Regions from separate parts of the Streptomyces sp. NPDC051064 genome, predicted to be linked through region 2. Evidence: riboswitches for the same ligand, from Rfam matches in the RefSeq annotation. Region 2 holds a riboswitch; the other holds the start of a gene.
The links. A riboswitch is a leader RNA that binds a small molecule or an ion and turns the genes downstream of it on or off. The one in region 2 is predicted to bind cobalamin.

Region 1 (4,547 bases), on a different contig from region 2:
CGCGATGGGCGTCGGCGAGGAGCCCCGGTTCGAAGGCCTTCACGCCCTCCGAGAGAGCCCGTTCGATGTCGAGGGCGCCGACCAGCCGGTCCTCCGAAGCGCCGACCGGAAGCTCCACGGTCCGCGCCGGCCGCGACACGCCCGTACCCGTCTCGTGGGGACCGTCGGGACACGCCGGATCGGGTGCTCCCGGGTCGCACGAGAAGCGGCACCCCGACACGACCCCGACCTCGGGCATGAGCGCGGCGAGCGCGCGTACGGCGGTGGACTTGGCGGTGCCCTTCTCGCCGCGGACCAGGACCCCGCCGACGGCGGGACTGACCGCGTTGAGCAGGAGTCCTAGCCGCAGGTCGTCCTGTCCGACGATGGCGGTGAAGGGATACGGCGTACTCACAGGGCCTCCTCTGTCGCAACCACAACTGCATGACCGGGCGCGGGCGGCGCACCCGGCGGGATGAACGGCAGCCCCTTCGGCGCGCCGGTCTCGATCAGCCGCCACAACGCGTCCGTGTCCGCGTGTTCCTCGATCAGATCCCCCAGCCGGTCCAGCTGTTCCTCCCGCAACGCCCCGAAGCTCGTGTCCGGCGCCGCGGTGAACCGCCGCCCCGCGGCCCGCGCGACCTCGCCCAGGAACGCCCGCCGGAACGCGTCGCTCTCCAGCGACCCGTGCCAGTGCGTCCCCCAGACCGAGCCGACCCGGCACCCGTCGAGGAACGGCTCGCCGCCGCTCACCTCGGCGACCCCGTGATGGATCTCGTAACCCTCCACCGGCTCCCCGAGCGCCGACCCGACGGGCCGCCCCAGGACCTTCTCCCGGCCGAAACGGACGCGTACGGGCAGCAGCCCGAGCCCCTCGACCAGTCCGGCCCGCGACTCCACGTCGTCCTCGATCCGCTCACCCAGCACCTGGAACCCGCCGCAGATGCCCAGCACCGGGCGGCCCTCCGCAGCCCGCCGCAGCAGGGCGTCGGCCAGCCCCCGCTCGCGCAGCCACGCCAGCGCCTTCACGGTGCCCCGCGTCCCGGGCACGATCACGAGGTCCGCGTCGACGAGCTCCTCCGCCCGGTCCACGAACCGCACCACCACACCCGGCTCGGCCGCCAGCGCGTCCACATCGGTGAAGTTCGACATCAGCGGCACCGCGCACACCGCGACCCGCAGCACGTCCTCGCCGTGCGGCGGCGCCACGACCGACTCCCGCACGGTGCCGCGCATCGAGACGCGCAGCCCGTCCTCCTCGTCGATGCCCAGCCCGTGGGCGTACGGCAGCACCCCGTACGTCCGCCGCCCCGTGAGCCCGAGCAGCATGTCGAGACCGGGCTCCAGCAGCGACACGTCACCGCGGAACTTGTTGACGAGGTATCCCGCGACCAGCGACTGGTCCTCGGGGCTCAGCAGCGCCGTCGTGCCGAAGAACGAGGCGAACACACCGCCCCGGTCGATGTCGCCGACCACCAGCACCGGAAAGCGCGCGGCCCGGGCGATGCCCATGTTCACGATGTCCGTCCGCCGCAGATTGATCTCGGCAGGACTGCCCGCCCCCTCGCAGATCACGGCGTCATACGTGCCCCGCAGCTGCTCCAGACAGTCCACGACCGTCCCCAGCAGCGCCTCCTGGCGACCGCCGTGGTAGCCGCGCGCACTCATCTCGCCGACCGGCTTCCCCATCAGGACGACCTGGCTCGACCGGTCGCCGCCGGGCTTGAGCAGCACCGGGTTCATCAGCGCGGACGGCTCCACCCGGGCGGCCTGCGCCTGCATCGCCTGGGCGCGGCCGATCTCCGCCCCCTCCCGGGTGACGAACGAGTTCAGCGACATGTTCTGCGCCTTGAACGGCGCGACCTTCACCCCCCGGCGCACCAGCCACCGGCAGATCCCTGCCGTGACGACGCTCTTGCCCGCGTCCGAGGTGGTCCCCGCGACCAGCAGCCCGCCGCTCATCCGACTCTCCGTCCCATGGCCAGCCGCCCCGCCGCGCACACGGCGAGGGCCAGCACACTCACCCGGCGCGACAGCCGCACCGCGCGTTCGATGTCCGTGACCCGCACATCCCGGCCGGCCTCGCCGTTGAGCACCGGCCGGTGCTCGACCCGCCCGCCGTACGCGAGGGTGCCGCCGAGCCGTACGCCCAGCGCCCCCGCGAACGAGGCCTCCACCGGGCCCGCGTTGGGGCTGGGATGCCTGCCCGCGTCCGCCCGCCAGGCCCGGACCGCCTCGCGCGGGCGCCCCCCGGCGGCCACGGCGAGCACGGCGGTGAGCCGGGCCCCGGGCCAGCCGGCGGCGTCGTCGAGCCGGGCCGACGCCCAGCCGTAGCGCCGGTAGCGGGGCGACTTGTGCCCGACCATGGCGTCGAGCGTGTTGACGGCCCGGAAGGCCACCAGCCCGGGCACTCCTCCGAGCGCGCCCCACACGAGGGCTCCCACGACGGCGTCGGAGGTGTTCTCGGCGACGGACTCCACCACGGCGCGGGCGATCTGCTGCCCGTCCAGCGACTGCGGGTCGCGGCCGCACAGATGCGGCAGCCGCTCCCGGGCCAGCTCGATGTCCCCGGCGGCCAGCGCCCCGCCGATGGCGCGGGCCTCGCGCCCCAGCGAGGTGCCCCCGACGACGGACCAGGTGGCGGCCGCGGTCAGCGCCACGGCGGCGGCGGGACGGTTCCGGGCGGCACGCGCGGCCAGGACGGCGGCGCCCGTGGCGCCCCCGGCACAGACGAGCGTGTGCAGGACGCCCCAGCCGCGGTGGTCGCGCCACAGGCGGCGCTCGGCGCCCGCCGCTGCACGCCCGAAGGCGGCGACGGGGTGGCCACGCCGGGGATCACCGAACAGCAGGTCGCCGATCAGGCCGGCGGCGGCTCCGTACGCGAAGATGCGGTCGGCTCGCACCGCTCAGCCGGCCGTCGCGCCTCGGAGGACCTTCGTGACGGGGGGTGAAGCGACCGACGCAGGGCAGCCAGACATGGCGTATGTCCTCACTCAGGGTCCGCGCCCTGGTTCGACGTGACCGGCGACGAGAGTCTCCTGGCTTCCGGATCCGCAGTTCCTCCGGCCTTCCAGCCCGCGGTGGCGGGCCGTGACTTCCGTGTGGAGGCTGCTCCCCGGTGACAGTGGCGGGACCGCGCCGGATTCGCACCGGCTTCCTCTCCTGTCGCCGTAAATGGCTCCGGCAGTCCACCATGCCCCGTGAACGCCCGTCAACCTGCCGTTGACCTGCGAGGCTTCAATGTGCTCAGACGCACACCGGGCCGGACACACGTGGTGTGTCCGGCCCGGGCGGGAGTCCGCGTGGGAGCGGTCAGGCGACGATCAGATAGATCCCGTACGCGACCGCCGCCGCGCACAGCCCGAAGCAGGCGTACGCGCCGGTGCGCACCAGGCCGTTGGCACCGCCGCCGCCCTGCGCGGCCGACGTCTGCCTGGCCATGCCCGTGATGCCGAGGGTGAAGAGGCCGACCAGTGCGACGGTGACCACGAGGCTGACGCCGAAGACGGACGCGAGAGCTGCCCAGTCGATGTTCATGCGGATTCGTCCTTACACCGTGGCCGGGTCGGCCGGGGTTCCGGCCGTCGTGGCCGGGGCCGAGATGGTGGTCTTGAGCTCCGGTACGACGGCACCGGCGGGCGGCGGGCTGACCGCGGAGACGGCGGTGGTGACGACGCCCGCGGGCTCGGCCTCCGCGTTCACGTTGGTGTGGTCGACCGGCTTGCGGCGCGACAGCAGCCAGATGGCTCCGGAGCCCGCGACGAGGAGGACGGCGACCACCCCGACGCCCCAGGGCCCCTGCTTGGTCAGGAACTCGGCGCCCGCGCCCATCAGACCGGCGGCCGGCAGGGTCAGGCCCCAGGCGACGAACATCCGGGTGGCGGTGGACCAGCGGACCACGCCTCCCTTGCGTCCGAGACCCGCGCCCATGACGGCACCGGAGCAGGACTGCGTGGTGGAGAGGGAGAAGCCGAGGTGCGAGGAGGCCAGGATGACCGTGGCCGCGCTCGTCTGGGCCGCGAAGCCCTGCGGCGGACGCAGGTCGGTGAGGCCGCTGCCCATGGTGCGGATGATGCGCCAGCCGCCGAGGTAGGTGCCCATCGCGATGGCGATACCCGCGGAGGCGATGACCCAGACCGGCGGGTTGGAGCCGGGAGAGAGGACGCCACCGGTGACCAGGGCCAGGGTGATGATGCCCATGGTCTTCTGCGCGTCGTTGGTGCCGTGGGCGAGCGAGACGAGACCGGCCGAGGCGATCTGGCCGGCGCGGTACCCCTTGGCGGTCGACTTCAGCTGCGCCTCGTCGGTGATCTTCCGGTTGAGGCGGTACGTCAGCTTCGTGGCCAGCAGCGCGGCGAGACCGGCCACGACCGGGGCGGCGATCGCGGGCAGCAGGACCTTCGTGACGACGGTGCCGCCATTGATCGAGGACCAGCCGGCCGACATGACCGCGGCGCCGATGAGGCCGCCGAAGAGTGCGTGGGAGGAACTGGAGGGCAGGCCGACCAGCCAGGTCAGCAGATTCCACAGGATCGCGCCGACGAGCGCCGCGAAGATGACCTCGGTTC
Region 2 (4,547 bases):
GCCTGGTCGGCCCGAACGGCGCCGGCAAGAGCACCCTGATGGGCCTGGCCACCAACATGATCCGGCCGACCACCGGCGCCCTGCGGGTGTTCGGCGCGGCGCCGGGGTCGACGGATGCCGTCCTGCGGACCGCGTTCCTGACCCAGGAGAAGCCGCTGTTCCGGCGCTTCACCGTCGCGGAGACCCTGCGGCTGGGCCGCGAGTTCAACCCCTGCTGGGACCAAGAGGTCGCCGAGGGCATCGTCCGCGCGGGCCAGGTGCCGCTGAAGGCGAAGGTCGGCACACTGTCCGGGGGGCAGCGCACCCGCGTCGCCTTCGCCCTGGCTTTCGGGAAGCGCCCTGACCTGCTCATCCTCGACGAGCCGATGGCCGATCTGGACCCGCTGGTCCGCCGCGAGCTCATGGCCACCCTGACCGCGGAGGCCGCCCAGCACGGCACCACGGTGCTGGTCTCCTCGCACATGCTCGCCGAGCTGGAGCACATCTGCGACTACCTGCTCGTCATCGCGAACGGCGGTCTGCGCCTCGCGGGCGAGGTGGAGGAACTGCTCGCAGCACACGCGCTGTTCGCCGTCTCCGGGGACGGCTCGTCCCCCGCCCTCGCGCCGCACAGCGTCATCGGATCGCACGACGAGGGCAGGCCGGGCGTCCTGGCCCGTCTCAGCGGACCGGTCGAATACGGCGGACAGGCCGAGCCTCCCACCCTGGAGGAGCTCCTGCTCGCCTACCTGCGGTCACCCGACGCGCCTGCGCTGATCGCCCCCGGCGCCCGCGTCGGCGACATCCACGACATCATCACCCACGACCGGACGAAGGCTGTGACCGCATGACCACGCTCACTCACGACCCGGCCCGTACAGCGCCCACCGGCCCGGCACGCAACCACTGGATCCCCCGGCTCGGCGGTCCGGTCTGGCTCGTCTGGCGCCAGCACCGCGCCGCGTTCTGGACGCTCATCGCCGCCATGCTCCTCGGCGTGCTCGTCATGGTCTATCTGCGCGGGCAGACGATGGACTTCCTGGCCGCCCAGGACCCGACCTCGCGGAAGTCGGGGGGCCTGCCACCCGAGTTCGAGACGTACGTCAACCGTCTGCACAGCATCGGGAGCTACCTCAGCTACATCCCCGTTCTGGCCGGTGTCCTGCTCGGGGCTCCGCTCATCGCGGGCGACCTGGAGACAGGAACCGCCAAGCTGGTGACCTCGCAGTCCGTCAGCCGACTGCGGTGGCTCATCACGAAACTCGCCGTTCCCGCCGCGATGCTCGCTCTGTCGACCGGCGTGCTCACCGCCGTCCTCACCTGGTGGTGGAACCCGCTCAAGGGGCTTTCCGACGCCCTCATCTGGACCTCCTTCTTCAGTGTCACGGGGGTCGTACCGGTGGCCTACGCCCTGCTCACGTTCACCGTGGGCGTGGCGGTCGGCCTGCTCCTGCGCCGCACGCTGGTGTCGATGGTGGTCACGCTCGGCATCGTCGTGGCGATCGGGTTCGTCTGGGACGAACTCTGGCGGAGCCTGGGACACATCATGTCGGTCAGCACCGACAAGGGCGTCGGGCCCGGTGCGGTACGGCCGGAGCTGCCTGTCCAGGCGGAGCAGCAGGGACAGGGCACCTACTTCCTCACCGGCTCCGGAGACCGCCTGGACTGGACCACCTGCCTCGACCAGGTGGAGAACGACCGGGCGCACACCGCCTGCCTGGAGTCCAAGCACGTCATCGGCTGGTCCATGGACTACCTCCCCGTCTCCCAGATGCAGACGATGCAGTGGCTCGGAGCCGGCATCATGCTCGCCGTCGCCGCCGCCGTCGCCACCTTCGTCATCCTCTGGGGGCGCAAGCGGCTCCTGTGACCCGTGGCCCCCGGGGCCGGGGGCTCACCGCGCGGTCCGGAGGACGCCCGGACCGGTTGGCGGGGAGCGGGCGCCGCGTGGTGGACTTCGTGTACGGACGGAGAGAGACGGTGGCGCAGGGCATGGCCGATCACAGCACGGACCACGGGTATCTGCTGGACAACCAGCAGTCGGAGGCAGGCATCCGATTCGGTGCGCTGTCCGAGCTGTTCGATCCGGTGACGTTCCGGCACGTCGACCGGATCGGCATCACCCGGGGCATGCGGTGCTGGGAGGTCGGGGCGGGCGGCCCCTCCGTGCCCGCGGGTCTTGCCGAGCGGGTCGGAGCAACGGGGCAGGTGGTCTGCACCGACATCGACGTGTCCTGGGCACGCGAAGCCGCCTCCGAAGTCGTCGAGGTCATGCGCCATGACGTCGCCGCCGACCCTCCGCCGCCGGGTGGCTTCGACCTCGTGCACGCCCGGCTGGTCCTGGTGCACGTCGTCGACCGCGCGGAGGCGCTGCGCCGCATGATCCAGGCGCTGCGACCGGGTGGTGTGCTGCTCCTGGAGGATGCCGATCCGGGGCTGCAGCCTCTGCTGTGCCCGGACGAGTCGGGCCCCGAGCAGCGGCTCGCCAACCGTCTGCGCTCCGGGTTCCGTGAGCTCATGGCCGCACGCGGTGCCGATCTCACGTACGGCCGGACACTGCCCCGGCTGCTGCGCGAAGGCGGCCTCGACGACGTACAGGCGGATGCCTACTTCCCGATCACCTCGCCGGCCTGCACCGTTCTCGAGGCAGCGACGGTCCGGCAGATCCGTGGCCGGCTCGTGGCGGCGGGGATCGCGACCGACGAGGACATCGACCGCCACCTGTCCAACGTCGCCACCGGACGACTCGACCTGGCGACGGCCCCCTTGGTCTCCGCCTGGGGGCGCCGCCCGTAGAAGGCGCGCGCCGGCGCGGGCTGTCGTCCGCGGTGTACGCCGACCCGCCGAGCAGGCCGGACTCCTGGGCAGGCTGCGCAGCCCCGCCTCATCCGCATGTACGACACGCTGACGGTCGACCACCCGGACGGCCAGGAGCCGGACGGCGTCACCGTCGTGCGGGAGTGCCTGGCCCCCACGCACGAGCGACGCGAGGCCGGAGGACCGTGACGGTTGCCGCCGCGATCCCCCGCGCCGTCCGTCGCGGCCGTCGGCGCGGGAGACCACCGGGCCCCGCCCGGCAGGGCCGGTGGCGGCCCTCGGTGACCTCAGGCCCGCTTGTCATCGTCCCCCACCTGGCACTACTGTCGCCACGCCTTGGTGAACGGGAAATCGGTGTGATGCCGGTGCGGCCCTCGCCACTGTGATCGGGAAGTCCGGCTCCGGCCCTCGCGGGCAGCCACTGGGTCCTTGTGACCCGGGAAGGCGGAGTTCGGGCGGTGGTACCCGTAAGCCAGGAGACCGGCCAAGGCACTTCAACCATCCACGAGGTGCTGGAGAGGGTCTGCTGAGTCATGCACATTGCCGAGGGTTTTCTGCCTCCGGCGCACGCGATCGCCTGGGGTGTCGCGTCCGCGCCGTTCGTCGTCCACGGAGTCCGGTCACTCACGCGTGAAGTCCGGGAGAACCCCGAGAGCACGCTGCTTCTGGGGGCTTCCGGGGCCTTCACGTTCGTTCTTTCCGCATTGAAGATCCCCTCCGTGACCGGGAGCTGCTCGCATCCCACGGGCACGGGGCTGGGGGCCATCCTGTTCCGTCCGCCGATCATGGCGGTCCTGGGCACCATCATCCTGCTGTTCCAAGCGCTCCTGCTCGCCCACGGCGGGCTGACCACGCTGGGTGCCAACGTCTTCTCGATGGCGATCGTGGGGCCCTGGGCGGGGTACGCGGTCTACAGGCTGCTGCGCCGGTACGACGTGCCGCTGATGGTGGGGGTGTTCTTCGGCGCGTTCGTCGCCGACCTGTCGACGTACTGCGTCACGAGCGTGCAGCTGGCGCTCGCCTTCCCGGACCCGAGCACCGGCTTCCTGGGCGCGCTCGGCAAGTTCGGCTCCATCTTCGCGGTCACCCAGATCCCACTGGCGGTGAGCGAGGGGCTCCTGACCGTTCTGGTCATGCGGCTCCTCGTGCAGTCCAGCAAGGGAGATCTGACCCGGCTCGGTGTGTTCCTCGCCGGCAGGCGGGACCGGACCAGGACGGCCGAGACCGAGGCGGTGGCCCGATGAACAGGAACACGAAGATCAACACCCTTCTGCTGCTCGTCGTGGCCGCGCTGGCCGTCCTGCCGCTGGCCCTCGGCCTCGGCGACGACGAGAAGGAGCCGTTCACAGGCTCCGACGCCCAGGCCGAGACGGCGATCACCGAGATCGATCCCGCATACGAACCCTGGTTCTCCCCGCTGTACGAACCACCGTCCGGCGAGATCGAGTCGGCGCTGTTCGCCCTCCAGGCCGCGTTGGGCGCGGGCGTCCTCGCCTACTACTTCGGTCTGCGACGCGGGCGCCGCCAGGGCGAGCTGCGCGCGAGCGTGCAGCAGGACGGCTCCGGCGCCGGGGAACCCGCGGCCCGGGGGGACTGAGACTCGTGCTGCCGATCGACGCGGCGGCGCACAGCAGTCGCTGGCGCCGCCGCCATCCCGTGGACAAAGCCGTACTCGGTCTGGGACTCACCATTCTGGCGATCTCGCTGCCGCCCTGGCCGGGAGCCGCACTGATCCTCCTCACCGCCGTCAC

Region 1: another riboswitch for cobalamin. It lies ahead of ACIBCU_RS00300 (cobalamin biosynthesis protein); the one in region 2 lies ahead of ACIBCU_RS33085 (energy-coupling factor ABC transporter permease).

Annotation. Positions count from the first base shown of each region.
Region 1 is NZ_JBITFK010000001.1:51,850-56,396, reverse strand. It holds gene ACIBCU_RS00310 (putative cobaltochelatase) at 1-394, opposite strand, end outside; gene ACIBCU_RS00305 (cobyric acid synthase) at 391-1,941, opposite strand; gene ACIBCU_RS00300 (cobalamin biosynthesis protein) at 1,938-2,882, opposite strand; cobalamin riboswitch at 3,011-3,140, opposite strand; gene ACIBCU_RS00295 (hypothetical protein) at 3,292-3,516, opposite strand; gene ACIBCU_RS00290 (inorganic phosphate transporter) at 3,529-4,547, opposite strand, start outside.
Region 2 is NZ_JBITFK010000011.1:140,213-144,759, reverse strand. It holds gene ACIBCU_RS33100 (ABC transporter ATP-binding protein) at 1-830, shown strand, start outside; gene ACIBCU_RS33095 (ABC transporter permease) at 827-1,849, shown strand; gene ACIBCU_RS33090 (methyltransferase domain-containing protein) at 1,972-2,775, shown strand; cobalamin riboswitch at 3,095-3,300, shown strand; gene ACIBCU_RS33085 (energy-coupling factor ABC transporter permease) at 3,330-4,040, shown strand; gene ACIBCU_RS33080 (energy-coupling factor ABC transporter substrate-binding protein) at 4,037-4,393, shown strand; gene cbiQ (cobalt ECF transporter T component CbiQ) at 4,399-4,547, shown strand, end outside.